4 regions of the Micromonospora sp. NBRC 110037 genome follow, and region 1 is predicted to be linked to each of the others. Evidence: riboswitches for the same ligand, from Rfam matches in the RefSeq annotation. Region 1 holds a riboswitch; each other region holds the start of a gene.
The links. A riboswitch is a leader RNA that binds a small molecule or an ion and turns the genes downstream of it on or off. The one in region 1 is predicted to bind cobalamin.
Positions count from the first base shown of each region.

Region 2: another riboswitch for cobalamin. It lies ahead of A4R25_RS29405 (ferredoxin); the one in region 1 lies ahead of metE (5-methyltetrahydropteroyltriglutamate--homocysteine S-methyltransferase).
Region 3: another riboswitch for cobalamin. It lies ahead of A4R25_RS04070 (ribonucleoside-diphosphate reductase subunit alpha); the one in region 1 lies ahead of metE (5-methyltetrahydropteroyltriglutamate--homocysteine S-methyltransferase).
Region 4: another riboswitch for cobalamin. It lies ahead of A4R25_RS29375 (magnesium chelatase subunit D family protein); the one in region 1 lies ahead of metE (5-methyltetrahydropteroyltriglutamate--homocysteine S-methyltransferase).

Region 1 is NZ_BBVA01000002.1:736,199-743,746, reverse strand. It holds gene A4R25_RS02590 (alkaline phosphatase PhoX) at 1-763, opposite strand, end outside; gene A4R25_RS02585 (Ig-like domain-containing protein) at 978-2,612, opposite strand; gene metE (5-methyltetrahydropteroyltriglutamate--homocysteine S-methyltransferase) at 2,733-4,982, opposite strand; cobalamin riboswitch at 5,098-5,317, opposite strand; gene A4R25_RS02575 (beta-1,3-glucanase family protein) at 5,429-7,021, opposite strand; gene mgtA (magnesium-translocating P-type ATPase) at 7,124-7,548, opposite strand, start outside.
Region 2 is NZ_BBVA01000016.1:55,844-63,391, reverse strand. It holds gene cobF (precorrin-6A synthase (deacetylating)) at 1-532, opposite strand, end outside; gene cobN (cobaltochelatase subunit CobN) at 529-4,128, opposite strand; gene A4R25_RS29405 (ferredoxin) at 4,125-4,769, opposite strand; cobalamin riboswitch at 4,859-5,040, opposite strand; gene A4R25_RS29400 (sulfite reductase subunit beta) at 5,086-5,964, shown strand; gene A4R25_RS29395 (precorrin-8X methylmutase) at 5,961-6,626, shown strand; gene A4R25_RS29390 (precorrin-2 C(20)-methyltransferase) at 6,623-7,548, shown strand, end outside.
Region 3 is NZ_BBVA01000002.1:1,128,476-1,136,023, forward strand. It holds gene A4R25_RS04055 (condensation domain-containing protein) at 1-1,116, shown strand, start outside; gene A4R25_RS04060 (MFS transporter) at 1,155-2,390, shown strand; gene A4R25_RS04065 (ribonucleotide-diphosphate reductase subunit beta) at 2,412-3,440, opposite strand; gene A4R25_RS04070 (ribonucleoside-diphosphate reductase subunit alpha) at 3,431-5,827, opposite strand; cobalamin riboswitch at 5,940-6,156, opposite strand; gene A4R25_RS04075 (PrsW family glutamic-type intramembrane protease) at 6,277-7,104, shown strand; gene A4R25_RS04080 (LysE family translocator) at 7,140-7,548, opposite strand, start outside.
Region 4 is NZ_BBVA01000016.1:48,747-55,575, forward strand. It holds gene cobA (uroporphyrinogen-III C-methyltransferase) at 1-349, opposite strand, end outside; gene A4R25_RS29365 (cobyrinate a,c-diamide synthase) at 363-1,724, opposite strand; gene cobO (cob(I)yrinic acid a,c-diamide adenosyltransferase) at 1,718-2,332, opposite strand; gene A4R25_RS29375 (magnesium chelatase subunit D family protein) at 2,332-4,314, opposite strand; cobalamin riboswitch at 4,361-4,505, opposite strand; gene A4R25_RS29380 (bifunctional cobalt-precorrin-7 (C(5))-methyltransferase/cobalt-precorrin-6B (C(15))-methyltransferase) at 4,560-5,768, shown strand; gene A4R25_RS29385 (cobalt-precorrin-4/precorrin-4 C(11)-methyltransferase) at 5,765-6,520, shown strand; gene A4R25_RS29390 (precorrin-2 C(20)-methyltransferase) at 6,521-6,829, opposite strand, start outside.

The DNA of each region.
Region 1 (7,548 bases):
CGCCACCGTTGAACGTCTTCGCGCCGGACACCTGCTGCCGGGTCGGGGTGGGCGAGCCGTCCGGATCGGGCACCGTGGCCCAGGTGAACGTGCCGGAGGTGGCCGTACCGGCGCGGAGGACCTGGAGGGTTCCGGCGGACAGGTCGCCCCAGGTGGCCGGCACGAAGCGGTAGAACTTGCCGTCGGTCTCGTCCTCGGTCAGGTAGACCACGCGGCGGACCGGGTCGGCCGCGGCCGCCTCGTGCTTGAACCGGCCCATCGCGGGACGCGCCACCGCGGTCCCGCCGAGAGGGTACGTCTCGAAGACACGTCCCAGGGACACCTCCTCGCAGGAGAGCCAGGTGTTCCACGGTGTCTTGCCACCGGCGCAGTTGTTGTTGGTGCCGGAGAGGATCCGCGACGCCCCGACCACGGCCCCGCTGGAGTTGAAAACGAGTCGCGAGACGCCGCCACCCGCACCGGCCGACACCTCGGAGTTCGACACGTAGATCCAGCCGCTGCCGTTCGCGAACACGGCGCCACCGTCCGGAGCGTCGTGCCAGGTGTACGACGTCCCCGGCACCGTCCGCCGGGAACGCGCGACGATCGAGCTGGTGAACCCGGCCGGCAACTGGATGCCGTTGGCGTCGGCTGCCTGAAGCCCGCCGTAGGGCCCCGCCGCGTTCTGTGCCGGGGCTCCGTACGCCGCCGACCACGCCGTGAACGGCAGGGCGAGGGCGCCCGCACCGACAACGGTGGCCCGCAACATCGTTCGACGATCCATGGAACCTCCTCCGTAGGTTCCATGGATCCGACCGTGTGGAGCTTACGCACGCCGATCTGTTGGATGAACGTCGATGGACGGCTCGATGTGCGATGTCCCGCCCACGCCGACCCGGTCGAGGGGTCGTACGGGTAGGAGAGGCAGCGGCACCAACCAGCAGTGGGCGCGCGCGGCCGTCTGACCGGCCCTCCGGCCGCGGCCTCCCCTCCCCCGGTCACCGGCGCAGGTGGCCGATGCCGTGCTGGTCGAGCCAGGCGACAGTCCGCGGTACGAACGTCGGCGCCCCCGAGCCGGCGCTGACGTCGGTGGCGACCAGCGGCACCTGGGCGGCGACCGGGAGCAGCGTGGACCGCCAGCAGGCCGGCGTGGCGCAGGCCGAGCGGTCGTCGACGCGCCAGGCGGCGGCCACGCTGCGGCCGTCCGGGTCAGCCGGGCGATATTCCAGCCACCGGCTCAGATCGTTGCCGCCGTCGATCCCGGCGGCGAGGACCAGGTTGAACGAGCCCTGGACGCGAAGCAGGCGGATCTGCTCCTGCACGCCGAAGTTCGGCAGACCGGCGCCGGCGCACTCGGATCCGCCGTCGCGCCAGCAGGTCCAGACCGCCGCGGGATCGGTGCCGCCGGCCGCCGGGAAGTCGTACGGCGAGATGTCGAAGACCACTGCGTTGTCGTCGCCGAACACCTCCGCCGCCGCGCTCCAGAACGTGCGGGTGGCGGAGATGTCGCTCTGCCGCAGCGACACGACGGGTGTGATGCCGGCCCCGACGAGCCGGTCGACGTACCGGGCCGCCTCGTCGAGGTAGCCGACGCGGTTCTGCCGATCGGCAGGGCTGCCGGTGTAGGCGTAGCAGGCGTCGCTCAGCACGACCCGTACCGCGTTGACGCCGCGGGCCCGCAGCGCGCCTACCGACGCGTCGTCGACCGGGCCGTCCCAGTGGATCGGTCCCCATGCGCATTCGCCGGGCGCGGCCGACCGGATGATTCCACGGGGCCGGTACGGCCTCGGACTGGCTGTGACCGTGAGGATGCGGTTGCCGAACGCCTTCAGCGCAGGCGCGGCGCCGGGCGCCTGCGGCGGGAGCACCCGGATGCCGCGGACCTCGGCGGTGGCCTGGGCGCCGCTGCTGTCGTAGGCGGTGGCGGTGACGCGGGTGCCGCTGTTCGCCGCCACGCCGCGCCAGTCGAACGCGTACGGCGCGGTGGTGTCCACGGCGAGCAGCCTGCCGCGCTCGCGGAACTCGACCCGCTCGATCCGCCGGCCGGGCGCCGCCGTGGCCTCGGCACGGATCGGGATGACGCCCGGCGCGGCGAAGAAGTCATTGGGCAGGGGCGAGGTGAGCGCCACCGACGGCCCGCCCGGCAGTGGGCTGGGCCGCGGGCTCCCCGAGGCCGGCGGCGGCGACGAGCCGGTCGGGTCGGCGCCGTCCCCGTCGCACGGCTGGCCGCTCAACACCCAGTCGGTCGGCTCGGGGTCGGCACCCTGGTAGTTGCCGCCGAACCGCACCGTCACCGAGGCGCCGGTCGGCAGCGTGGATCCCGCCGGCGGACGGAGCATGGTCATCGGATACATCTCGCCGCTGCCCAGCGTGTATCCGTCCGGCAGCCGGTCGAGGCCCATGGTGATCGTCTGACCGTTCGCCTGCCGGAACCGCAGCCACCAGTCGGTGACGGGAGCGCCCAGGTTGGTGACGGTGAGCTCGGCCCAGAAGCCGCTGGACCACTCCCGGGTGATGGTGTAGTCCACCGTGCACGCCGTCGCGGCGTAGGCCGGCCGCAGCGCCATCGTCATGGCCCCGCCGACGACGACCGCGGCTGCTGTAGCCAGCGCGAAGATCCTGCGTCGCATCATGCCCCCGTAACATCGACATACATCACTTCATGCAGCCTCGGCGCTCCGGGCACGGCCTGTCAAGGGCTGAACCGGGCCCGGGCCGGGCGGAACGGCGCGGCGTTCCGCCCGGCCGGCGGCTCAGCGTCCGCGCAGCTCGGCCGCGGCGGCGACCAGGTGCTGGAGGGACGCCTCGACCTCGGGATAGCCGCGCGTCTTGAGGCCGCAGTCGGGGTTCACCCACAGCCGCTCGGCCGGCACCGCGGCCACGGCCCGGCGCAGCGCGCCGACGACCTCGTCGTGGGACGGCACCCGGGGTGAGTGGATGTCCCAGACGCCGGGCCCCACACCCCGGCGGTATCCGATCGCGGCGAGGTCGTCGAGGACCTCCATCCGGGAGCGGGATGCCTCGATGCTCGTGACGTCGGCGTCGAGGGCGTCGATGGCCGTGATCACCTCCCCGAACTCCGAGTAGCACAGGTGGGTGTGGATCTGGGTGTCGTCGGCGACTCCGCAGGTGGCCAGGCGGAACGCCCCGACTGCCCAGTCCAGGTACGCCTTCTGGTCCGCCCTGCGCAGTGGCAGCGTCTCACGCAGCGCCGGCTCGTCGACCTGGATGACCCGGATACCGGCTGCCTCGAGATCACGGCACTCGTCGCGCAGGGCGAGCGCGACCTGGTCCGCAGTGTCTGCCAGTGGCTGGTCGCTGCGGACGAACGACCAGGCCAGGATCGTGACCGGGCCGGTGAGCATGCCCTTGACCGGCCGGTCGGTCAGCGACTGCGCGTAGGTGGACCAGTTGACGGTCATCGGCGCCCTGCGTGCCACGTCGCCGTAGATGACGGGCGGACGCACGCATCGGGAGCCGTAGGACTGGACCCAGCCGTGTTCGGTGGCGGCGAACCCGTCCAGCTGCTCGCCGAAGTACTGGACCATGTCGTTTCGTTCCGGCTCGCCGTGCACGAGCACGTCCAGGCCCAGCCGCTCCTGGAGCCGGACGACGTGCTCGACCTCGGCGCGCATCCGCTGCGTGTAGGCGGCGTCGTCGAGACGCCCGGCCCGGTGCTCGGCACGCGCGCGGCGCAGCTCGTCGGTCTGCGGGAACGATCCGATGGTCGTGGTCGGCAGGGGCGGCAGGTTCAGCCGGGCCTGCTGTGCCGCCGCACGCTCCGGGTACGCGCCGCGCTGCCGATCCGTGGCGCGCAGCGCGGCGAGCCGACCGCGTACGGTGTCGTCGCGCCAGGCGGCAGGGGTGGGCGGCAGCGGCTCGGGCAGGGACGTGGTGCCGTTGCGCAGCGCGCGGCCGAGCCGGACGACCTCATCGACCTTCTGCCGGGCGAAGGCGAGCCGCTGACGCAGCGCCGGGTCGAGAGCGGTCTCGGCGGACAGGTCCTCCGGCACGTGCAGCAGCGAGCACGAGGTGGACACGGCGACGTGGTCGGCGAGGGCGGTGACGGCGGCACCGGCCGCCACGGCGGCCCGCAGGTCGGTACGCCAGACGTTGCGGCCGTCGACGAGGCCGGCCACGATCGTCTTGCCGCGCAGCGGTCCCGCACCGGCCAGCCGCCGCAGGTTGCCGGGCCCGGCAACCAGATCCACGCCGACCGCTTCGACCGGCGTGTCGAGCAGGGCGGGCAGCGCGTCACCGAGCTCGCCGAAATAGGTGGCGACGAAGATCGCCGGCCGCTGTTCCACCGCGCCGAGCCGGGTGTACGCCTCCCGCAGCGCGTCGATCTCGGCGGCGCTCCGGTCGGCGACGTAGGCGGGTTCGTCCAGCTGCACCCATCGCACGCCCGCCGCGGCAAGGGATCGCAGGATGCCGGCGTACACGTCGACCAGGTCGGTCAGCCGGTCGAACGGTTCGCCGCGGGCCTCGGTGGGCTTGGCCAGCAGCAGGAATGTCGCCGGCCCGACCAGCACCGGCCGGCTGTCGATTCCCAGCTCGCGGGCCTCGCGGTACTCGCGCAGCGCCTTGTCGGGATTCGCCGCGAAGGTGGTGTCGGAGCCGATCTCGGGAACCAGATAGTGGTAGTTGGTGTCGAACCACTTCGTCAGTTCGAGCGCCGGCTCGGCATCGACGCCCCGGGCCATGGCGAAATAGGTGCCGAGGTCGCCGAGGCCGAGACGGGCGAACCGGCGCGGGATCGCGCCGACGGCGACGGCCGTGTCCAGCACGTGGTCGTAGTAGGAGAACGTGTTGGACGGGATCGCGTCCAGGCGCGCGTCGCGCAGCGTCCGCCACACCTTCGCCCGTAGCGCGGCAGAGGTCGCCGCCAACTCCTCGGCGTCGATCCGGCCCGCCCAGTAGGCCTCGACGGCCCTCTTGAGTTGCCGGTTGCCCCCGATACGCGGATAGCCCAGCACGGTGCTCTGACCGAATGCGGTACTCATGGAGATCCCTTCCCTCGAAGCACACGAGGCCGATCGAGGCGGGGAGGGAAGGGGTACAGACGGCGTACCGGCTTCCGCACCGGCCGTCCCGAGCGACCGTCGGCGGCGCACACCGGACGGTGCGCGCGGTGCGGGCAGGTCTTCGGACTCGCGGGCGCGACCGGATCCACCCGGTCACCTACTGGCCGTCGCTTCCCAGACCTCACGGTCCAGTGCTTCGATGACGGCTGTCGTTCCCACTCACCGCTGCGGGGCAGTCCCGGACTCACACCGGGTTCCCTCTTACGACGCCACACCCTTCACGGGCACGGCGAACCAGCACCGTTGTCCATCGTATGGGGCGGTAAGCCGACGTGGTCGGCGCGTCCGTCCTGCGGGACGGCGAGCCGTCGCGGCGGGTGGCGGGAGCGACTCGCGGTCGCCCCCGCCCCCCGTCGCAGGGCCGGTCAGCCCTTGCGCCACTTCTGGCCGGCCGTGCCCGTGCAGTCCCAGAGCTGGAGCCTCGCGCCGTCGTTGCCGTTCCGGTCCTTGATGTCGACGCACTTGTTGGCCTGAAGGTTGACCAGGTCCCCGGCCGAGTTCAGGGTGAACTGCTGGGCGCCGGTGCCGTTGCAGGTGTAGAGCTGCACCACCGCCCCGTTGGCGGTGGACCCGGCGTCGACGTCCATGCACTTGTTGTTCTGGCTCTTCAGCGCCGTGCCGCTGAACGTCCACTTCTGCGCGTTGGTGTTGTTGCAGTTCCACATCTGCAGCGGCGCGCGGTCGACGAAGTTGGAGCTCGGCACGTCGATGCACTTGTTGCTCCAGTTGCTGACCACGGGCACCCCGGTGGCCGGGTTGCCGCCCCCACCGCCGGTGAACGGGCTGAGGATCAGTCCGGCCGAACGGGGGTCGCCGTCGTGCACCAGTGACTCGAATCCGCCGACGTCGTCGAAGGCGAACGCGTACGCCCGGCCGTCGGTCATGTTGGCGTGGATCAGGCGGGCGTACTGGTTGGTGGGGTTGCTGCGGTAGAAGTCGGCGGCGTTCGTGCTGGGCTGGGTGTCGATGGTGCCGAGCGTGCCTCGGTTGAGGGCGGCGCAGAGCGTGCGCGAGATCGGGCCGACCACCTGGTCGTTCGGCGCGGGCAGGTCGCCGTCGCATCCCCAGACGCTGGCCGAGGAGGGCCGGTTGAAGGAGGCGACCACCTGGCCGCTGCCGTTTGTGAAGGTCATGGTGTTGCCCGAGGTACGGCCGTAGTACCGGATGGCCGGCTGGTCGGCGAAGGGCGCCACGGTCAGCGTCTTCGTGGTGTACGCGTTCCACGCGGAGGCGATGTAGGAGTCCAGATAGGTGGTGCTCAGCAGGCCGGCCCCGGCCGCCTTCCCCGGAGCCAGGACGCGCAGCACGGTCCCGTCGGAGCGGGTGTGGACGGTGTTGGCCCAGCCCGGCTGCGCCCGGATGCCGTCGATGACCGCGTTGCGTCCGTTGGCCACCACGTCGCCGGTGCGCTTGGTGACGCCGTTGGCGCCGGTCACCGTGACCGCGTGCGGGATCGCGAACATGTCGACCTGGGAGCTGTTGAGCCACAGCCCGGAGTCGTTGTAGGTGAACTCGCTCCAGTCGAAGAGGATGTCGCGGTTCGCGTCACCGGCCGCCCAGGGCGCGGGCTGCACCAGCCCGTCCGGGGTGAGGAAGAACTTCAGCTTCTGCCCGAGGGCGAAGTAGGCCCGGCCGGAGAAGCCCCGGGGGAACTGGATCGTGGTGCTACCGCCGTTGCCGGGGCCCGGTATGGAGACGTCCGGCGCGGGCGACGGCGGGATCTGCCCGCCGCTCCACGGCACGAAGGCGCCACCGGCGGTGACGTAGCCGAGCCGGCCGGAGGAGAGCTGGACGCCGATGACGTAGAGGTAGACCGGGTCGGTGCGACCGGTGGTGTTAGTGACGGTGACGGGTAGCAACGCCGGTCCGACCGCGTGGGCGGGCGTGGCGACGACGGTGCCCGCGAGCCCGGCGAGCAGTGCGGACGCGGCGGCGAGCAGCTTTCTTCGAAGACGCATGGCGACACCTCGCTGGAGACAGGGACGGGAGAGCGCTCTCTCAGCAGGGTCCAATTGTTAATATTGTTTGTCAATAGGCGATCACCGATGGATGCGAGACCGTCACGGGCGGGGCACCCGCCGTGCAGCGGTCGGGTCCGGCGGGACGACGTGCTTGGCGGTCTCGTTGGCGGCGACGTTGACCAGGGTGACCGCGGCGAGGGCCGCCAGCACCACCGGCGGGAGCGCGGCGAGTCCGAGTGGCGCGGACAGTGGGCTGAAGGGCAGCGCGACGGTGACCGTGATGAGCAACAGTCCGGTGCCGGCGAGCGCGGCGGAGGGGCGGCTGCGCAGGAAACTCCGATTGGAGCGCAGCACCAGCAGCGCGATGATCTCGGTGGCGGTGAACTGGACGAACCAGGCGGCGCGGAAGACGTCGGTCGACACGTGCCACCACCAGCGCAGGGCGCCGAGTACGAGGAGGTCCACGGCGATGCTGATCGAGCCGTACACCAGCATGAACCTGCGGATGGTCCGGACGTCGACGG
Region 2 (7,548 bases), on a different contig from region 1:
CCGCGTCGTGGAGCAGGCGGCGGCCGGTCGTGATGGTGATCGGGCCGCCGATTGTGTTGAGGACGAGCCGGTGGTGTGCCGCCAGCAGTTGGATGCTGCTGAGGCCGGGTACGACGTCCACGGTGATGTCGACCCGTGCGCGTTCGGCGATGCGGTCGGCCACACGGATCGCCGAGTCGTACAGGGCCGGATCGCCCCAGACGAGCACTGCGGCGTCTCCCGGGTTGTCCAGCAATGCCTGCTCGAACGCCTCGGCCCGTGCCTCGTGCCAGTCGCGTACCGCGCCGGTGTAGTCGGCCGGGCCGGCACGGTCGCGTTCCGGGTCGGGTACGTGCACGAGCCGCCAGGCGCCGGTGACGTGCCGGGCGCAGATCGCCTCGCGCATCGCGATGAGGTCGGCCGTGCCCGGGTGCTGTCCGGTCTTGTCGGCGACGAGGAAGTAGTCGGCCTCGTTGAGTGCCCGGACGGCCTGGGCCGTGACCAGTTCGGGGTCGCCCGGGCCGAGGCCGACCAGGGTGAGGCGCCGTGTCACGCCTGATCCTCCAGGTCTCCCTCGACCTCGAGGTACACGCGGGCCATCTCCGCCATGACCTCGGCGTCCGGTTCGGCCCACAGTCCACGGTCGGCGGCCTCGTTCAGCCGTTCCACGATGCCGCGCAGTGCCCAGGGGTTCGCGCGGCGCATGAACTGCTGGTTCGTCTCGTCGAGGACGTATTCGCGGGCCAGTGACTCGTACATCCAGTCGTGGACGACACCGGCGGTGGCGTCGAAGCCGTAGAGGTAGTCCACGGTGGCGGCGAGCTCGAACGCTCCCTTGTAGCCGTGGCGCTGCATCGCCGCGATCCAGCGCGGGTTGACCACCCGCGAGCGGAAGACGCGGTTGGTCTCTTCCTGCAGGCTGCGGGTGCGTACGGCGTCGGGCGTGGTGGAGTCACCGACGTACGCCCTGGGTTCGGCGCCGGTCAGCGCGCGGACCGTGGCGATCATGCCGCCGTGGTATTGGAAGTAGTCGTCGGAGTCGGCGATGTCGTGCTCGCGGGAGTCGATGTTCTTCGCGGCGACGGCGATGCGCCGGTAGTTGGTTCGCATGTCGTCGGTTGCCGCGATGCCGTCGAGGCCGCGGCCGTAGGCGAAGCCGCCCCAGGCGGTGTAGACGGCGGCCAGGTCGGCGTCGTCGCGCCAGGTGCCGGACTCGACGACCTGGAGGATGCCGGCGCCGTACGATCCGGGCTTCGAACCGAAGATCCGCGTGGTGGCCCGCCGCTGGTCGCCGTGCTCGGCGAGGTCGTGGCGGGTGTGTGCCCGCACGTAGTTGCGCTCATCGGGTTCGTCGAGCCCGGCGACGAGCTGCACGGCGTCGTCGAGGAGTTCGATGACGTGCGGGAAGGCGTCGCGGAAGAATCCCGAGATGCGCACGGTAACGTCGATGCGGGGCCGGCCGAGTTCGTCGAGGCCGATCACCTCCAGGCCGTTGACCCGGCGTGAGGCCGTGTCCCAGATGGGGCGTACGCCCAGCAGCGCCAGCACCTCGGCGATGTCATCGCCGGAGGTGCGCATCGCGGAGGTGCCCCACACGGAGAGGCCGACCGATCGGGGATGCTCGCCGGTTTCGGCGAAATGCCGGGCGACGAGGGACTCGGCCATCGCCTGTCCCGTTTCCCAGGCCAGACGGGACGGAACGGCCCGCGGGTCGACGGTGTAGAAGTTACGGCCGGTCGGCAGGACGTTGACCAGTCCGCGCAGCGGGGAGCCGGAGGGCCCGGCCGGGACGAAACCGCCGTCGAGCGCGTGCAGGACGTTGGTCAGTTCGTCGGTGGTGGCGGCCAGTCGCGGCACGACCTGCTCGGCGGCGAAGCGCAGGACGTCGCGTACCACCGGGTCGTCGTGCAGCGCGTCGATCGCGTCAGCCTGCCAGCTGGCCTTCTCCATCGCCTCGATCAGGGCACGGGCCTGCGCTTCCACGGCGTCGACGTCGGCCGCCGGGGCGTCCTCGGCAAGACCCAGCGCGGCGCGCAGGCCGGGCAGTGCCCGGTTCTGTCCGCCCCAGACCTGTGTCGCGCGGAGCACGGCGAGCACCAGGTTGACGCGTGCCTGTCCGGTCGGCGCCTGGCCGAGCACGTGCAATCCGTCGCGGATCTGTACGTCCTTGATCTCGCACAGCCAGCCGTCGACGTGCAGCAGGAAGTCGTCGAACTCCTCGTCGCCGGGCCGTTCGTCCAGGCCGAGGTCGCGATGCATTTGTGCGGACTGCATCAGCGTCCAGATCTGCTGGCGGACCGCGGGCAGCTTTGCCGGGTCCATCGCGGCGATGTTGGCGTGCTCGTCGAGCAGTTGCTCCAGCTTGGCGATGTCGCCGTAGCTTTCGGCGCGTGCCATCGGCGGCACCAGGTGGTCGACGATGGTGGCGTGCGCGCGGCGCTTGGCTTGGGCACCCTCGCCAGGATCGTTGACCAGGAACGGATAGATCAACGGCATGCTGCCGATTGCCGCGTCCGTGGCGCAGGCGGCTGAGAGCGCGGCGTTCTTCCCCGGCAGCCACTCCATCGAGCCGTGTTTGCCGAGGTGCACCACCGCGTCGGCGCCGAAGCCGTGTTCGAGCCAGCGGTACGCGGCCAGGTAGTGGTGCGACGGAGGCATGGCCGGGTCGTGGTAGATCGCGACCGGGTTCTCGCCGAAGCCACGCGGGGGCTGGATGAGGATGACGACGTTACCGGCGCGCAGGGTGGCCAGCACGATGTCGCCGTCGTCGTCGACGAAAAGCGAGCCGGGAGCCTCGCCCCAGGTCTCGGCCATGGCGTCGCGCAGCGCGGCGGGCAATCCGGCAGTCCAGCGCCGGTAGTCGTCCCGGCTGATACGCACGTGCGACTCGCTGAGCTGAGCCTGCGTGAGCCACTCCTCGTCCTGCCCACCGGCGGCGATCAAAGCGTGGATGAGCGCGTTGCCGGCCGTCGTGTCGGCATCCTCTCCCTCGACCGGGAGCAGCGGGTCGAGCCCGGGAATTGCGCCGGGTGCGCCGAGGTCGTAGCCGGCATCTCGCATCGCGCGCAGCAATCGGATCGCCGACACGGGCGTATCGAGGCCGACGGCGTTGCCGATGCGGCTGTGCTTGGTCGGGTAGGCCGACAGGACGAGGGCCACCTTGCGCTCGGCGGGCGGGACATACCGCAGTCGGGCGTGGTTGACGGCGATGCCCGCGACGCGGGTGCATCGCTCAGGGTCGGTCACGTAGCGGGGCAGGCCGTCGGCGTCGACCTCCTTGAATGAGAACGGGACGGTGATGAGGCGGCCGTCGAACTCGGGGATGGCGATCTGGGTCGCGGAGTCGAGCGGGGTGACGCCTTCGTCGGACGCCTCCCACTCGGCTCTGCCGGACGTGAGCGCCAGAGCCTGCAGCACGGGGATGTCGAGGGCGCGCAGCCGTTCGACGTCCCAGGACTCGTCGTCGCCGCCGGCGCTCGCGGTGGCGGGCCGGGCGCCGCCGGCGGCCAGGACCGTGACGACGATCGCGTCCAGGGTGGCGAGTTCGGCGTACAACTCCTCGGGCGCCGCCCGCAGTGACGAGACGTAGATCGGTACGCCGGCGGCCACGCCGGTGGTGTCGATGGCATCGGCGAGTTCGTGGGCGAACGCGTTGTTGCCGCTCACCTCGTGGGCCCGGTAGTACAGGACTCCGACGCGGGGCCGGGCGTCCGGGGCCGGCTGCCGGCTGACTCCCCACTCGGGCAGCACGGCCGGCGGTTCGAAGCCTTCGCCGGTCAGCAGCACGGTGTCGGACAGGAAGGCGTGCAGTTGGCGCAGGTTCTCCGCGCCGCCCTCGGCGAGGTAGCGGTGCGCCTCGGCGCAGACGCCGATCGGGACGGTCGACAGCCCCATCAACGCGGCGTTCGGCGTCCGTTCCCCACCGAGCACGACCAGGGGACGGCCGGTGCCGCGGATCAGCGCGGCGAGGTCGCGTACGTCCTCGGGCGAGCCGAGCACCCGCAGAACGACCACTTCGGCCTCGGTGGTCAGGGTGTCGCGGCGCTCGCCGGTGAGCCGGGCAGGGTTGGCCCAGGACCAGTCCGCGTTGCTGGCCCGCGCCGAGAGCAGGTCGGTGTCCGAGGTGGACAGCAGGGCGATACGTGTCATGTTTCTCCTTCGGTGACACGGGAGCCGAGGCGCAGGTCGCCGACCGGACGGCCGGCGCGTAGGTGCTCGCCGACGAGGCGTGCCGCGTCGCCGGGTCGCACCGGCCCGTACCAGGTGCCGTCGGGGTGCACGACGGCGACTGGTCCGTGGTTGCACGGGAACAGGCAGCCGGTCTGGGCCATGAGGACGTCGGCGTCGGTGAGCTGCTGCTCGACGAGCGCGCCCACGATCGCGCGATAGGTCTCGTCCGCGCCGCGGGCACTGCAGCGCGGGCCGCGGCACAGCAGTAGATGATGGCGGTACGGCGGCAGGGTGTCCCAGGCCGGTGAGGTGAGTGGCGCCTCGTGCCCGGTGATCGCGCGCTCGCCGAACCGGATGACCGGCGGGTCGATCTGCTGACGGTGCCAGTGGCCGGCCACGCGTCCCACCCACGAACGGGCGAAAGTCAGGTCGTCGGTGCACACCGGTTCCAGGCGAACCTCCCGGGTGCCCTCGGCGTGCAGCAGGTCGAGCACATGGGTCAGCGTCGGCTCGCCGGCTTGCAGGAAGGCCAGTCGGGCGCCGGCTGCCTCGGCCTGCCCGCGTAGCACCGGCGACGCGGCGTCCGTCAGTGCGGTCGCGACGTGAACGAGGACGCTCACGGGGTCAGGAGCCGGTGATCCGGTGCGATCGGGACACGGGGTCTTCTTTCGTCCGGGGCCTGTGCGCGAGGCCTGGATGGGCACGTGTCGCAGACGGATCTGCGGCCAGCAGGTCTTCGGACTCGGGATCAACCGGACGGGGCGCCTTCCCAGACCGTGGGTCCAGTGGCGTCGTGCCCCGCCCGTCACCCTCACCGCTGCGCGTCAGTCCCGGATTCGCACCGGGTTCCCTGGCTCATGGCTGAGTTTGACTGGCATCACGACGGTAGCACCGACAGCCGGTGTCGCCGGGGACGGGCTCTGGCACCATGTCGCCGTGACCGAGAGGACCCGCCGCGACCTGTGTCCCGGCCTGCTGCGCCCATGGATCGCCGACGACGGCGCGCTCGTGCGGGTGCGCGTCCCCGGCGGGATCGTGCCGACTGCGGCGCTGTGCGCACTCGTGGAGGTGGCCCGTGCGCACGGCGACGGCGCGGTCCACCTGACCAGCCGCGCCAACCTGCAGGTGCGCGGTCTCGAGCACGACGATGGGCGGCTGCCCGAGACCGTCGTCGCCGACGTCATCGCGACCGGGCTCGTACCGTCCACGTCGCACGAGCTGGTCCGCAACATCCTCGCCTCACCGCTGACCGGACGCAGTGGCGGCCGGGCCGATCTACACCCGGTCGTCGCCGGACTCGACGCACGGCTGCGCGCCGAGCCCCGGCTCACCGCGCTGACCGGACGGTTCCTGTTCGTGCTTGACGACGGCCGCGGTGATCTGGTCAGCCGTGACTTGGACCTGGGGTTGGTGGCGCTCGACTCGGACACCGCGCAGCTACGCGCCGGAACCTCGGCGTGGGGGCCAGTCATCCGGCTGGACGAGGCCGCCGCGGCGCTGACCGGGCTCGCCGTACGCTTCGCCGGGCTCGCGGGTGACCGGCCTGACTCACCCTGGCACGTCGACGAGCTGCCCGGCGCCGGCGCCGCGCTGCTGGGCACCGTACTCGACCGTGCCGAGCGGACCCGGGTGAGCACACCTCCACCCGCGCTGGGCAGGATCGTTCAGGATGACGGCCGCGTCACCGCGCACCTCGCGGCTTCCGGCGGCCGAGTGGACGCTCCCCTGCTGGAGGAGATCCGCGCGCTCGGCGCCGGCGAGATCGTCGTCACCCCGTACCGCACCCTGCTCGTCCCCGATCTGGAGAACGCATGAGTCTCACCACACCGGCACGCCGCTACGACTACGTCACCGACGGCGCGGCGATCTACGACGCCTCGTTCGCCACCATCCGTGCCGAGGCCGATCTTTCGGGTGTGCCGGCCGACGCCGAGAAGGTCGCGGTGCGGATGATCCACGCATGCGGCCAGACCGACCTCACCCGCAACCTGGTGATCCACCCCGGCCTGGTGGCCGCCGCCCGCGGGGCGCTGGAGGCGGGGGCGCCGATCCTGACCGACGCGCACATGGTCGCCGCCGGCGTTACCCGCGCCCGCCTGCCCCGTGACAACGAGGTCCGCTGCTTTCTGCACGAACCCGAGGTCCCGGCGCTTGCCCACCGGTGGGCAACGACCCGGTCGGCGGCGGCGGTGTCGCTGTGGACCGACCACCTCGCCGGCGCGGTCGTCGCCTTCGGCAACGCCCCCACGGCCCTGTTCCACCTGCTGGAGATGCTGCGCGACGGCGCGCCACGACCAGCTGCGATCATCGGTACGCCGGTGGGATTCATCGGCGCCGCCGAGTCCAAGCAGGCGCTCATCGACCTCGCCACCGACGCCCCCGGCCTCGACGTGCCCTATCTCGTGGTGACCGGGCGCCGGGGCGGCTCGGCGATGGCCGCCTCCGCGCTCAACGCCCTCGCCCGGGAGGCGGAGTGACCGGGCGGCTGTCCGGCGTCGGGGTCGGCCCGGGTGATCCCGAACTGATCACGCTCAAAGCCGCCCGGCTGATCGGCGCGGCCCAGGTCATCGCCTACCACCAGGGTGTCGGCAAACAGTCCAACGCGCGCCGCATCGCTGCCGGGCTGTTCCCGGACGACGTGATCGAGGAGGCGCTGGTCTATCCGGTGACGACCCAGAGCACCGAGCACCCGGGCGGGTACGCCGGGGCGATGGCCGACTTCTACGCCGAAGCCGCCGAGCGGCTGCGGGCCCACCTTCGTGCGGGCCGCGACGTGGTCGTGCTGGCCGAGGGCGACCCGATGCTCTACGGCTCGTTCATGTACCTGCACGACCGGCTCGCCGGCGAGTTCGACACGCAGGTCGTCGCCGGTGTGCCCGCCTTCGCCGCCGCCACCGCCACCACCGCCCTGCCGCTGGTCCGGCAGACCGACGTGCTGACCGTGCTGCCGGGAACGTTGCCCGAGCCCGAGCTGGCCCGGCGTCTCGCCGACACCGACGGGGCGGTGATCATGAAGCTGGGCCGGACGTTCACCAAGGTCCGCTCGGCGCTCGAGCAGGCCGGGCGCGTCGAGGGCTCCTGGTACGTCGAACGGGCGTCGATGACCGCCGAGCGGGTACTGCCTGTCGCCGACGTGGACCCCGCCACGGTGCCGTACTTCTCGATCGTGCTGGTCCCCGGCGACACCCGGCCCGGAGTGGCCCGTTACGACCTCCCGGCCACCAGGGTCACCGAACCTTATCCCGGTGCCGAGGTCGTCGTCGTGGGCCTCGGCCCCGGTCCCGATCGGTGGCTCTCCCCCGAGGCGTCGCAGGTGCTCGCCGAGGCCGGCCACGTCGTCGGCTACGGCCCGTACGTCCAGCGCGTCGCGCAGCGCCCCGGACTCGTCCGCCACGCCTC
Region 3 (7,548 bases), 390 kb from region 1:
CACCGCAACGACGCGTTCGACCCCGGCCGGGCGCCGCTGTGGCGGGCCGCGCTGGTCCGGCTCTCCGCGACCGAGCACGTGCTCGCGCTCTGCTTCTTCCACATGGTCTCCGACGGCTGGTCGTGCCGCGTCGTGGTGGAGGACCTGTGCCACGCGTACGCGGCCCGGCTCGGCGCGGCCGACCCGCAGCCGCCGCTGGGCGTGGACCCGGCCGCGCTCGCCGCGCTCCAGGAGGCGGAGCAGTCCGGCAACGGCGTCGACGCCGCCGCCCGGGCCGCGTACTGGCGGGACCGGCTGCGGCCGGTGGAGCCGTACCAGCTCTTCCCGGCGTCGCCGCCGGCGCCGGACGTCGCGCTCAGCGCCGAGGTGGCCACCCGCTTCGCGTTCCCGCCCGAGATCACCGCGCGGCTGCGCCCGGCCGCACGGCGGGCCCGCACCAGCCCGTACGTGCTGCTGCTCGCCGCGTACCTGGTGCTGCTGTCGCGGCGGGCCGGCCGGTCCCGGGTGGTGCTGGGCACCACCACGCTGGGCCGGGAGAGCCCGCTGTCCCGGCAGCTCGTCGGGCAGTTCACCAACAACGTCTACCTGCCGGTCGACGTCGCGCCGGACGCGCCGATGAGCGCTGTGGTCGACGTCGCGCACGCCTCGCTGGCCGGGGCCGTCGCGCACGCCACCGCGTACCACCGGCTGGCCCGGGCGGTCCGTCCCGGCTTCGCGGCGATCCGCCCCTGGCCGGACAACCACCTGTTCGACGCCTGGTTCCAGTCCGCCGCGTCGGCGTCGCCGGTGCTGCACTGCCCGGATCTGCGGGTGGAGCCGGTCGACATCACCGCCCGGGCCGCGCCCGGCACCCCGCCGCCGGTGGTCGCCGCCGACGTGCCGCCCGAGTGTCTGCCCGTCTGGGTCAAGCGGGGTTCACCGATCGTCGTGGTGGACGACGACCGGGCCGGCGGCGTGGTGATCCGCAACCGGGGTGTCTTCGGCGACGACCTGGTACGCGGGCTGATCGACGACTACGTCGCGGTGGTCTCGGCGCTCGTCACCGACCCCGGCACCACACCGGAACGGGTACGCCTTCCTGACGGTGCGTGCTTCCTCGACCACGCGATCGGGTAGGAGTTCCGACGGACCGATCCCAGAGAGGTACGACGACCATGACGGACACCTCGACGAACCAGCACACGACGGAGCAGCCCGCGCCGCCGGTGCCCCGCTCGGCCGTACGGGCCCGCTGGTCGGTGGCGCTGCTCTTCGTCATCATGGGCCTGGCCATCGGCGGGTGGTCGGCCCGCGTGCCGGAGGTGCGGGACGCGGTAGGGGTCGGCAACACCGGCTGGGGCCTGGCGAACATCGCCACGAACGCGGGGGAGCTGGTCTCCCTGGTCGTGGTGGCGGTGCTGATCAGCCGCATCAACACCCGCCGGCTGGCGCTGGCCGGGGCCGCGCTGATCCTGCTCAACGCGCCGCTGCTGGCCGCGTCCACCACTGTGGTGGCGCTGGTCGGCGGGCTCGCGGTCTGGGGCTTCGCGGCGAACCTGCTGGCCACGCCGATGAACGCCCAGTCGGTCGAGGTGCAGAAGCGGTACGGGCGGCCCATCCTGTCCACGTTCCACGCGGGCTTCAGCATCGGCATGCTGGTCGGCGGCCTCTGCGGCACCGGGGCCGCGGCGATCGGGATGTCGCCGTCGGCGCAGATGGCCGTCACCAGTGTCCTGCTGGGCGCGCTGCTGATCGCCACGCACCGCTGGCTGCCCGACACGCCCCGCCAGGAGACCAAGGACGGCGAGGCGCGGCGCCGGCTGCGTGACCGGTTCACCCCGCAACTGCTGCTGCTCGCGGTGATCGCCTTCCTCGCCTCGTTCATCGAGATGGCCGGCGCCCAGTGGAGCGCGCTGTACGCGACCGAGGTGGCCGGCGCCACGGCGGTGCTCGCCGCGGCCACGTACACCTGTCTCTCGCTGGCCGCGACCGTCGCCCGGCTGTTCGGCGACCGGCTGGCCGGCCGGGTCGGGCGGATCCGCTTCGTCCGGCTGTCCGCGCTGGTCGCGACAGCCGGCGTGGCGCTGCCGGTGGCGTACCCCCATCCGGCGGCGGTGATGGCCGGGTTCGGACTGCTCGGGTTCGGCCTGGCGTGCGTGACCCCGACGGTGCTCGGCTTCGCCGGTGAGCAGCCGGGCCTCACGTCCGGCGAGGGCGTCTCCGTGGTGGCGATGGGCCAGTGGCCGGGCGCGCTGCTCGCGGCGCCGGTGATCGGCCTTCTCGCCGGCGCGCTGGACCTGCGTACCGCGTTCGTGGTGGTGGCCGTGCTGGCGCTCGCCGTGGTGGCGTTGATCGGGCGGGTGCGGGCGGCGGCGCTGCCCGGCGAGAGCCCGGCCCCGCCCCGGCCGTGACGGCCGGGGCGGGGGCGGCGGTCAGAAGTCGTCGTCGAACGTGACGCTGCCGGTCACGCCGACCTGGTACGCCGACACCCGACGCTCGAAGAAGTTGGACAGCTCCTGCACGTCCTGCAACTCCATGAACGCGAACGGGTTGGCGCTGCCGTACATCGGGGCGATGCCGAGCACCGCCAGGCGCCGGTCGGCCACGTGCTGGAGGTACTCGCGCATGTCCGCCAGCGACATCCCCGGCACGCCCTGGCCCAGCAGGTCCGCGGCGAAGCTCACCTCGCACTCCACCGCCTCGGCCAGCATCTCCTTCACCTGCTTCTCCATCTCGGCGTCGAACAGGTCCGGTTCCTCGGCGCGTACGGTCTCCACCACGTCGAAGGCGAACGCCATGTGCATCGACTCGTCCCGGAACACCCAGTTGGTGCCGGAGGCCAGCCCGTTGAGCAGGCCCCGGGAGCGCAGGAAGTAGACGTAGGCGAACGCGCCGTAGAAGAACAGGCCCTCGATGCACGCGGCGAAGCAGATCAGGTTGAGCAGGAACGCCCGCCGGTCGTCGCGGGTCCGCAGCTCGCGCAGCTCGAAGATCGAGTCGATCCACCGGAAGCAGAACTCGGCCTTGCGGGCGATCGACGGGATGTTCTCCACCGCGGCGAACGCGGCGAACCGTTCCTTCTCGTCCGGCACGTACGTGTCGAGCAGGTTCAGGTAGAACTGGACGTGCACCGCCTCCTCGAACAGCTGCCGGGACAGGTAGAGCCGGCCCTCGGGCGAGTTGACGTGCTGGTAGAGGTTGAGCACCAGGTTGTTGGCGACGATCGTGTCGCCGGTGGCGAAGAACGCCACCAGCCGCGACACCAGGTGCCGTTCGGCGGGGGACAGCTTCGCCAGGTCGGCGAGGTCCGAGTGCAGGTCCACCTCCTCGACCGTCCAGGTGTTCTTGATCGCGTCCTTGAACCGGTCGAAGAAGCGCGGGTAGCGCATCGGCCGCAGGGTCAGGTCCATGCCGGGGTCGAGCAGCATGTGCCGGGTCGGTGCGGTGGTGGTCACTGGCATGCCTCGCAGCTCTCGGGGTTCTCCAGGGAACAGGCCAGCGCCTCGTCGTCGCTCACGGCGGAGACCACGCCGGGCACCGGGGCGGGCACCGGGGCGACGGTGGCCTGCTGGATGCGGGTGGCGGGACGGGAACGCAGGTAGTAGGTGGTCTTCAGCCCGGCCTTCCAGGCGTACAGGTACATCGAGGACAGCTTGCCGATGGTCGGCGCGCTCAGGAACAGGTTCAGCGACTGGGACTGGTCGACGAACGGCGCCCGCGCGGCGGCCAGGTCGATCAGCGCCCGCTGCGGCAGCTCCCAGGCGGTGCGGAACAGCTCCCGCACCGGCGCGGGCAGTTCGGTGATGTCCTGCACCGAGCCCTCGGCCCGCTTGATCCGGTCGCGGACCTGCGGCGTCCACAGTCCGCGGGCCTTCAGCTCCCGCACCAGGTACGTGTTGACCTGGAGGAACTCCCCGGACATCGTCTCGCGCTTGAACAGGTTGGACACCTGCGGCTCCACGCACTCGTAGCAGCCGGCGATGGAGGCGATGGTGGCGGTCGGCGCGATCGCCACCAGCAGCGAGTTGCGCAGCCCGCCTGCGGCGATCCGCTCACGCAGCGCCGCCCACCGTCCGGCCTGCGCCGGCTCCGCGCCCCACAGGTCCGGGTGCAGGTCACCCTTCGCGGCCCGGGTCTGCGGGTACGCCGGATGCGGCCCGAACTGCTCGGCCAGCCCGGCGGAGGTCTCCAGCGCGGTCAGCAGGATCTCCTCCTGCACCCGGGTGGACAGCTCCTTCGCCTCGGCGGAGTCGAACGGCAGGCGCAGCGTGAAAAACGCGTCCTGCAACCCCATCAGGCCGAGCCCGACCGGCCGCCAGCGCGGGTTCGACGCCGCCGCCTGCTCGGCCGGGTAGTAGTTGATGTCGATCACCCGGTCGAGGAACACCACAGCGGTGCGGACCGTGGCGCGCAGCCGCTCCCAGTCCACCCCGTCGGCGGTGACGTGGGCGCCGAGGTTCACCGAGCCGAGGTTGCACACCGCCGTCTCGGCGTCGTCGTTCACCTCCAGGATCTCGGTGCACAGGTTGGACAGGTGGATCACGTTGCCCGGCTCACCGGTCTGGTTGGACAGCCGGTTCGCGGCGTCCTTGAACGTCATCCAGCCGTTGCCGGTCTGTGCGAGCGTGCGCATCATCCGCCCGTACAGGTCCCGGGCCCGTACCGTGCGGACCGCGTTCTTCTCGGCCGCCCGGTACGCGGCGTCGAACGCCTCCCCGTACAGGTCGGGCAGCTCCGGGGCGTCCGACGGATCGACGAGCGACCACTCGCCGTCGGCCTCGACCCGGCGCATGAACTCGTCCGGGATCCAGTTGGCCAGGTTGAGGTTGTGCGTACGCCGGGACTCCTCGCCGGTGTTGTCCCGCAGCTCCAGGAACTCCTCCACGTCCGGGTGCCACGGCTCCAGGTAGACGCAGGCCGCGCCCTTGCGCCGGCCGCCCTGGTTGACCGCGGCCACCCCGGCGTCGAGCGTCTTGAGGAACGGCACGATGCCGTTGGACCGGCCGTTCGTGCCCCGGATCAGCGCGCCCCGGCCGCGCACCCGCGACCAGGCGATGCCGATGCCGCCGGAGAACTTCGACAGCTTCGCCACCTGGTGGTAGCGCTCGTAGATCGAGTCAAGCTCGTCGCGCGGCGAGTCGACCAGGAAGCACGACGACATCTGGGTGTGCCGGGTGCCGGAGTTGAACAGCGTGGGGGAGCTGGGCAGATAGGCCAGGCTGGACATCAGCCGGTAGAAGCCGACCGCCTCGCCCGGGGTGCGGGACAGTCCGCAGGCCACCCGCAGCAGCCAGTACTGCGGCGTCTCCACCACCAGCCGCGACTGCGGGTGCCGCAGCAGGTAGCGGTCCGCGACAGTGCGCAGTCCGAAGTACTCGAACCGCCTGTCGCCGTCCGGGTCCACGGCGTCGTCGAGCTTGCGCGCGTGCCGGGCGACGAACGCGGCCGTCTCGTCGCCGATCAGCCCCAGCCCGTGCGCGTACGCGATCGACTGGCTGAAGCTCGCCACGCCCTGACCGCGGACCTCCTTGTCCACGTACGCGGCCAGCAGCCTTGCCGCCAGCTTCGAGTACTGCGGCTCCTCGCCGATCAGCTCCGCCGCGGTCTGGATCGACAGCCGGTCCAGCTCGGCGGTGGTCGCCCCGTCGTAGAGCCCGCTGATCGTCTTGGTGGCCACCCGCAGCGGGTCCACCTCGTCCAGGTCGGCGACCCAGCGTTCGACCGCCCGGACGATCTTGCCGACGTCCACCGGCTCGGTGTCGCCGTCCCGTTTGCGTACCCGCATCGCCGGCCGGCGGGCCTCGGACCCGCCGCCGGTGGCCGGCGGGCTTTCCTGCACGACAGTCATGACCTCTCCTCGCTGTCACCGTCTGGAGACGGCGGGAGACGCCAACGGGCACGGCGCGGCCGGCCCGGCTGCTGGCGTCGGTCGTCCCGCGCGACCTCCGGCCGCCGTACGCGGAGGCGCACGGCGCGCTGGCAGGTCTTCGGACTCGCGGGCCCGACCGGGGTCGCCGGTCGCCTACCGGCCGTCGCTTCCCAGGCCGGTGGCCCAGTGCTGTTGACGGCTGTCGTTCCCACTCACCGCTGCGGGGCAGTCCCGGATTTCCACCGGGTTCCCTCTTGCCTCGGCCCCGCCCCGGAGGGCTCGGCCGAACCAGCTGCGGCACCACCATATATGGCGGTGGGGGCGGTTGGGCAACACCAGATGTCGTGTCGGGCGTGTCGCATGGATCTCACTGTCCACAGTGCCTACCCCCGATGCCGGCGCTCGCCGCCGGGCGCGATACTCGGCGTATGGGGAATACCGGACGCCGCTGGGCGTGGGTGGCGGTCCTGCTCGTCGGCGTCGGGCTTCACCTGCTGGTGCTGGAGACACTGTCCGGCACCGGCACCGTCACGTTCGTACCGGCGCTGATCGTGCTCGGCGCGTGCGTCGCGCCCGCCACGTTCCTGGCCTTCGCCCAGGGGCGGCCGGCCCGCCGCCCGGTCCCCGGCTCCGTCGTCGGCGTCGCCGCGCTTCTCGGCGGCGTGGTCGGCGTGGTCGCCGCCGGCTGGCTGGAGTACGGCACGCTGCACCGCCTCGGCGTCCTGCCGATGGCGCTCGTCGGCCTGGCCGAGGAGACCGCGAAGCTGATCGTGCCGGCCGGCATCCTGCTGCTGTGGCGGCGGCACCGGTCACCGGCGCAGGGCCTGGTGATCGGCGTGGCCTCCGGCGCCGGGTTCGCCGCGCTGGAGACCATGGGGTACGCGTTCGCCGCGTTCGTCGGGTCGGAGGGCAACCTCGGCGCCGTCGAGCGGACGCTGCTGGTTCGCGGTCTCACCGCGCCCGCCGCGCACCTGGCCTGGACCGGGCTGACCGCCGCCGCGTTGTTCACGTTCGCCGCCGCGCCCGGCGGCCGGAGACTGGCGGCGTTCCTGCTCACCTTCGCCGCCGCCGTCACGCTGCACACCTGCTGGGACACGTTCGGCACGCAGCCCGCGTACGTGTTCATCGGCGGTGTGTCGCTGGGCTGGGTGCTGCTGCGCCTGCACCTGGACCGCGAGCGGCCCGCCGCCCCGCCCCGGGCGCCGGAGCGTGATCCTCACCAGCTCGCCGAGGTGGCGGGGTCGGAGCCCTCCTGATGCCGCCATCTCGGCGAGCTGGAGTCGAGCAAGCGTCAGCCGGCGGCCAGCCGGACACCGAGCGCGACGAAGGCGACAGCGCAGAGCCGGTCGACCCGCCGCGACCAGCGGCTGTCGCCCCAGCGGCGGGCGAACCGCCCGGCGCCCACGCCGAGAGCCAGGTCCACGGTGAGCTGCACCGCGACGAACAGCGCGCCGAGCAGCACCAGCTGTGCCGCCACCGGGCCCGCGTCGGGCCGGACGAACTGCGGCAGGAACGCCACGCTGAACAGGATCATCTTCGGGTTGAGCAGGTTCGTGAGCAGCCCGCGCCGGAACGCCCGCCCGGCGCCGCCGCCGTCCGCCCCGTCCGCCGCGACGCCGGGCCGGCCCGTGCCGCGCAGCGCCCGCAGGCCCAGCACGATCAGGTACGCCGCACCGGCCCACCGGATCGCGGTGAACAGC
Region 4 (6,829 bases), on a different contig from region 1:
GGATCACGTCGGCCTGCTTGACGGCCGCGCGTCCGGCGACGGTGACCAGCCCCGGATCGCCCGGGCCGGCGCCGACCAGCGTGACGTGTCCGGCCGTTCGGACCGCTGCCGCCGACCCGGCCTCCGAGGGTGCGACGGTACGCAGCACGACGTCGAACCGGCTCTCGTCGACCGGGGTGGTGACCCAGGTCAGGCGCCCGCGGAGGGCGAGGTCCTCCAGCGCGGCGCACACGGCCGGCGCGGCGACGGTGACCAGGGCCCGCTTGTGCAGCAGCGCACTGACCGTGACGGCGGCGGGTGCGCTCCCGTCGAGGACGAGCACGCTACGGCCGGTAAGGTTCAGCTGCATGTGACGGTGATTCCTAACGTGCTGAGGAGACAGCCGTCCGGTGTACGGCCTCGGTGAACGACTGGGCCAGATGCGGGTGCCCAGCCCAATGCACGTGCAGATAGGACGCGCTGAGGCTGGGGGAGGCGAATCCGGCATTGCGGCCCTCGATGCGCCAGGCGGGGTGCTCGCCGTGACCGGGTGTGACGGTGGTGCGGTGGAATTCGTGGCCGGTGGCAGCGGTTCCCCGCTCGCCGAGCAGCTGGTCCGAGCCGAGTCCGGCACGGTGGTACGCGAGGGTGAGGCGCGGCGTCATGACTGCTTCGGCGTCGAGCGCCCCGACCATGGGATGGCCGTCGACGGAGCGGCACAGATACAGCAGGCCGGCGCACTCGGCGACGGTGGGGACGCCGTCGAGGACGGCCTGGCGCAGTTCGTGGCGCAGCGTCGTGTTGGCGCTCAGCGTGGACGCGTGTACCTCGGGGAACCCCCCACCGAGGTACAACCCGCGTGTCCCGGCGGGAAGCCGCTGGTCGCGGGCCGGGTCGAACGGAACGACGGTGCAGCCCGCCGCCTGCAGCAGCTCGGTCGTCTCGGCGTACCGGAAGGTGAAGGCACGCCCGGCCGCGACCGCAACCACCGGTGATCCGGCGCCCAGCCGCCGGACGTGCGCGGCGGGATCCCATGGCTGGGCGTCCAGATCGGGTGCGGTGCGTGCCACCTGCAGCACCGCATCGAGGTCCACGTGGCGGGCGATCTGCTCGGCCAGCACGTCCAGGGCGGCGGCGGCCTCCTCACGTTCGGCTGCCGGCACGAGCCCGAGGTGGCGCGACGGGGCGCTGACACCCTGGTCGCGGTGCAGGATCCCGAGCACCGGTACGCCGGTGGATTCCACCGCCCGGGCCGCCTCGGCGGCGTGGCGGGCGGACCCGGCTTTGTTGAGCACGACACCCGCGACGGTGACGCCGGCCTCGAACGTGCCCATTCCGTGCACGACGGCCCCTACGCTGCGCGAGGTGTGCGAGACGTCCACGACCAGCAGGATCGGGGTGGCGGTCAGGGCCGCGAGGTGCGCGGTAGAGGCGAAACCGTCGCCGCCGATGCGGCCGTCGAACAGGCCCATGACCCCTTCGACGATGGCGATGTCCGCGTCGCGTGCGCCGTGCAGCAGCAGCGGGATCACGAGTGAGGGGTCGGTCAGGTGCGGGTCGAGGTTGCGGCCGGGGCGTCCGGTGGCCAGCGCGTGGTAGCCGGGGTCGATGTAGTCGGGCCCCACCTTGTGCCCCGACACGGTGTGCCCGCGCGCGGCCAGCGCGGCCATGAGCCCGGTCGCGACCGTGGTCTTGCCGTGGCCGGAGGCCGGCGCCGCGACGATCAGCCGCGGAAGGCTCACCATTCGATGCCTCGTTGGCCCTTCTGGCCGACGTCCATCGGGTGCTTGACGTGCTGCATCTCGGTCACCAGATCGGCTGCCTCGATCAGCCGGTGGTCGGCCCGGCGCCCGGTGACGATCACGTGCTGACGGCCGGGACGGTGGACCAGTGTCTCCACGACGTCGCCGACGTCGACCCAGCCCCACTGCATCGGATAGGTGAACTCGTCCAGGATGTAGAGCTGGTGCCGTTCCGCCTGGATACGGCGCTTCACCTCCGCCCAGCCCTCGGCGGCGTCCGCGGCGTGGTCCGCCTCGGTGCCGCTCTTACGGCTCCAGGACCATCCGGAGCCCATTTTGTGCCACTCGACTGGCCCGCCTTCGCCGGTCTGCTCGTGCAGCAGCCCGAGCCTCTCCAGGACGGTCTGCTCCCCGATGCGCCACTTGGCCGACTTCACGAACTGGAACACCCCGATGTCCCAGCCCTGGTTCCAAGCGCGCATCGCCATACCGAAGGCGGCGGTCGACTTGCCCTTGCCGTTTCCGGTGTGGACCATCAGCAGCGGCCGGTTGCGCCGCTGGCGGGTGGTGCTGCCGTCGTCCGGGACGGTGAGCGGCTTACCCTGCGGCATCAGGCCACCCCCGCCCGCGGAGCGGTCGCCGTGCGAACGACCCCGGTGAGCCCGTCGGCGGTCACTTCACCGAGCGGCACGTGCTCGGCCCTCAGATGAGTGGCAAGCCGGGCGGCGAGGCCGAGCCGGAATCGTCCGGTCTCGCAGTCCACGACGACGACCTGGACACCGCTGGTGGCGAGCGCGGCGGCGGCGCGGTGGGCACGACCCAGCGGGTCCGGGCCGGAGGTGGCGCGGCCGTCGGTCACCACGACGAGCAGGGGCCGGCGGGACGGGTCGCGCAGCGCCTCCCGGCGCAGCACCTCCCCACTGCGTTCCAGGCCCTCCGCGAGCGGGGTCCGGCCACCGGCCGGTAGGTCGGCCAGGCGGCGGGAGGCGACGTCGACCGAGCCGGTCGGTGGCAGGACGACCTCGGCGGTGTGCCGGCGGAACGTCACCAGTGCGACCTTGTCCCGGCGGCGGTAGGCGTCCAGCAGCAGCGACAGCACAGCGGTCTTGACCTGCTCCATGCGGCGGCGGGCCGCCATCGAACCGGACGCGTCCACGCACAGCAGCACGAGGTTCGACTCGCGCCCGACGGTCTCGGCCCGGCGCAGGTCGCCGGGCACGAGCGCGAGGCCGCGACCGCCGGTCAAGCCACCCCGGGAATGCTGATGCGGCGCCGCCGCGGTGATGGTGCCCGGCAGGTGCAGCCGGCCGTCGCCGGACGTGCGCCGCCGCTGCCCGGCGACACGGCCCTGCGGTGTTCGTGCCCGGGACCGCCGGCCGGCCTGACCGTCGCCGGTTCCTTTCACGACCAGCAAGCGGGCACGTGCGGGCTCGCCCGCGGATGCCATCGATGTGGCGGCCTGCCGTTCGGGCTCCGGTACGGGCGGGCTCTCGCCGGGAGAGCCGGGCACGTCCCCGGCCGATCCGTCGTGCCCGGTGTCGTCGGGCAGACCGCCGCCGGGACCGTCGGGTCCGGGGTCGGGGTCGTTGTGGCCGAGTAGGTCGTCCAGGCGGTCCTGGTCCAGGCCGGGCTCGTCGAAGGGGTTGCGGCGGCGGCGGTGCGGCAGCGCGAGACGGGCGGCGATGCGGATGTCCTCGAGTGTCACTCGCGTACGTCCCCGCCAGGCCGCGTGCGCCGCGGCGGCGCGAGCGGTGACGAGGTCCGCACGCAGGCCGTCCACGTCGAACGCGGCGCACAGCTCGGCGATCCTGGTCAGCGTCTCGTCGTCGAGCACGACACCGGCCAGCGAGCGCCGGGCGGCGGCCAGCCGGGTGCGCAGGGCTTCCTGCTCGCCGGCCCAGCGTGTGGCGAAGCCCTCCGGGTCGGCGTCGAATGCGAGCCGGCGGCGGACCGCCTGCACCCGCAGGACGGGGTCACGCGGGGCGGCGACCTCGACCGTCAGGCCGAACCGGTCGAGCAGCTGCGGGCGCAGTTCGCCCTCCTCCGGGTTCATCGTGCCGATCAACACGAACCGGGAGGCATGCTCGACCGAGACACCGTCGCGTTCGACGCTGACCCGGCCGGTCGCCGCGGCGTCGAGCAGCAGGTCGACCAGGTGGTCCGGCAGCAGGTTGACCTCGTCGACGTACAGCAGGCCACGATGGGCCCGGGCCAGCAGGCCAGGCTCGAACGCGACGACGCCGTCTCGCAGCGCGGCATCGAGCTTCAGCGATCCGGTCACCCGGTCGTCGCCGGCTCCGACGGGTAGTTCGACGAGGCGTACCGGCCGTTCGACGACGGGCGTGGGCACGTCGAACGGCCCGTCGGGGCAGACCGCCGAGGGATCGTCCGGGTCGATGGAGAACCGGTCGCCCGCATAGACCCGTACCGCCGGGAGCACCTCGGCGAGGCCGCGCACGGTAGTGGTCTTGGCAGTGCCCTTCTCCCCGCGGATCAGGACACCGCCGATGAGCGGATCGATCGCGACCAGGGTGAGGGCGAGAGTCATGTCGTCGGCGCCGACGACGGCACAAAAGGGGTACTGCGCTGGCATGTAGGGCTCCCGCTCGATCTGCCATGGCGGTCCACGACGCGGCATGCGCCGTGGATCGGATCGAGGCCGGTCTTCGGACTTCCCAGGTCAATGCCTGGATCACCGCAGCGGGCCCTGTGCCGGATTCTCACCGGCTTCCCAGATTCTCCCCGCGACCACGGTCGTGGGGCACCTCGAACCTGTGCATCACCATAGACGCCCCGGTGGCCGGGGCAAGGGCCGGTGGGCGGCTAGGGTGCATCTCCATGGAGGAGCGGGTGACCGTGGTGGGGATCGGGGCTGACGGGTGGGTGGGTCTGCCGGAGCCGTCCCGGGCGCTGGTGCGGGCGGCCGCGACGCTGCTCGGCGGGCGGCGGCACCTCGAGGCGGTGCCGCCCGTCGACGGCCAGCAGCGCGTGGCGTGGCCGTCGCCGCTGCGGGACAATCTGCCAGGTGTGCTCGCCTCCGCGCGAGGGCCGGTTGTCGTGCTGGCCTCCGGCGACCCGCTCGTGTCGGGTATCGGCACGACGCTGCTGGACGTCCTGGGCCCGGAGCGCGTGACGATCGTGCCCGGGGTCTCCTCGGTAGCCCTCGCCCGAGCACGTCTCGGATGGCCGGCCGAGTCCGTCACCACGGTCAGCCTGGTCGGCCGGGACCTACGGCTGATCGTGCCTGCGCTCTCGGCCGGGCGCCGGCTGCTCGTGCTGTCCAGCGACGAGACGACACCCGCGGCCGTGGCCGCGGTGCTGACCGGGCTCGGTTGGGGGCAGTCCAGGCTGGTCGTGCTCGGTGACCTCGGTGCCGCCGGTGAGTCGTGTACCGCGACCACCGCGGCCGGGTGGGACCTGAACGACGTGCCGCGGTTGAACGTTCTCGCTGTCGAAGCTCGCGGTGCCGGTCCGGGCTGGGCCTCGGGCGGCGTGTTGCCCGACGACGCGTTCGAGCACGGCGGGCAGATCACCAAACGTGACCTGCGGGCCAGTGCCCTGGCCCGGCTCGCGCCCGCGCCCGGTCAGCTGCTGTGGGACGTCGGCGCCGGCAGCGGCTCGATCGGTGTGGAGTGGATGCGGGCCTGGCCGACGGCACGGACGATCGCGGTGGAGCCCCGCTCCGACCGGGCCGCGCTGGTGCACCGCAACGCCGCTGCCCTCGGCGTGCCGGGTCTGTGTCTGGTCGAGGGTTCGGCGCCCGGGGCCCTGTCCGGCCTGGACCGTCCCGACGCGGTGTTCGTCGGCGGCGGGGCCACCGTCCCCGGCGTGCTGGACACCTGCTGGGATGCGCTCGGCGCCGGTGGACGGCTCGTCGTGCACGGTGTCACCGCCGAGACCGAGGCGGTGCTGCTGAAGCAGCACAGCCGGCGCGGCGGTGAACTCGTCCGCCTGCACGTCGAACGCGCCGAACCGCTCGGCGGCTTCACCGGCTGGACGCCCGCACGGGCAGTCAGCCAGTGGTCCATCGTCAAGGGAGATTCATGACCGTCCATTTCGTCGGGGCCGGGCCCGGCGCCGCCGACCTGCTCACCCTCCGCGCGGTACGCCTGCTCGAGTCCGCCGACGTGTGCCTGTACCCGGGCACGTACCTCGACGCCGAGGTGCTGGAGCACTGCCGTGACGACGCCCGGCTGATCGACACCCAGCACCTCGACCTGGACCAGATCACCACGCACCTGGTCCAGGCACACGCCGACGGGTCCGAGGTCGTACGGCTGTGCTCCGGTGACCCGTCGCTGTACTCGGCGGTGCACGAGCAGGCACGCCGGCTCGACGCCGCCCGGGTCCCGTGGGACGTCACGCCCGGCGTGCCGGCCTATGCGGCTGCTGCCGCCGCCGTCGGCGCCGAGCTGACCGTCCCGGAGCTGGCCCAGTCGGTCGTGCTCACCCGCGCGCAGGCCCGGTCCACGGTCATGCCGTCGGGAGAGAAGCTCGCCGCGTTCGCCGCGACCGGCGCGACGCTCGCCCTGCACCTGGCGGTCACGCGTACCCGCGAGCTGGCCGCCGAACTGGCCGGCTACTACGGCCACGACTGCCCCATAGTCGTGGTGCACCGGGTGTCGCAGCCGCAGGAGCTCATCCTGCGCGGCACGCTGGCCGACATCGGCGGCCGGGTCGAGCAGGCCGGTCTGCGACAGGCAGCGGTCATCCTGGTCGGCCCGGCGCTGGCCGGGGACGTCCGTGGCGGCGAGTCGTTCCTCTACTCGGCCGGTCGCGAGCGCCGCGTGCGCGGCTGATCAGGGCACGAAGCGCGGGCTCCAGACACGTCCGGCCGCGGTGACTCGCGTCGCCGAGGCGCCGATGATCAACAGGCATTTCATGTCGATGCTGCCGGGGTCCAGTTCGCCGAGCGAGGTGACGGTGAGACTCTCCCCGGCCCGGCCGATGTCGCGGCCCACGACCACGACCGTCCGGGGGGACTTGTGCTCCAGCAGCACGGCCCGGGCCTGCGCGACCTGTTCGGTGCGTGAGCGTGAGCGCGGGTTGTAGAGGGCCAGCACCAAATCCGCCTCGGCGACAGCGCGCAGCCGCTTGACCACGACCTC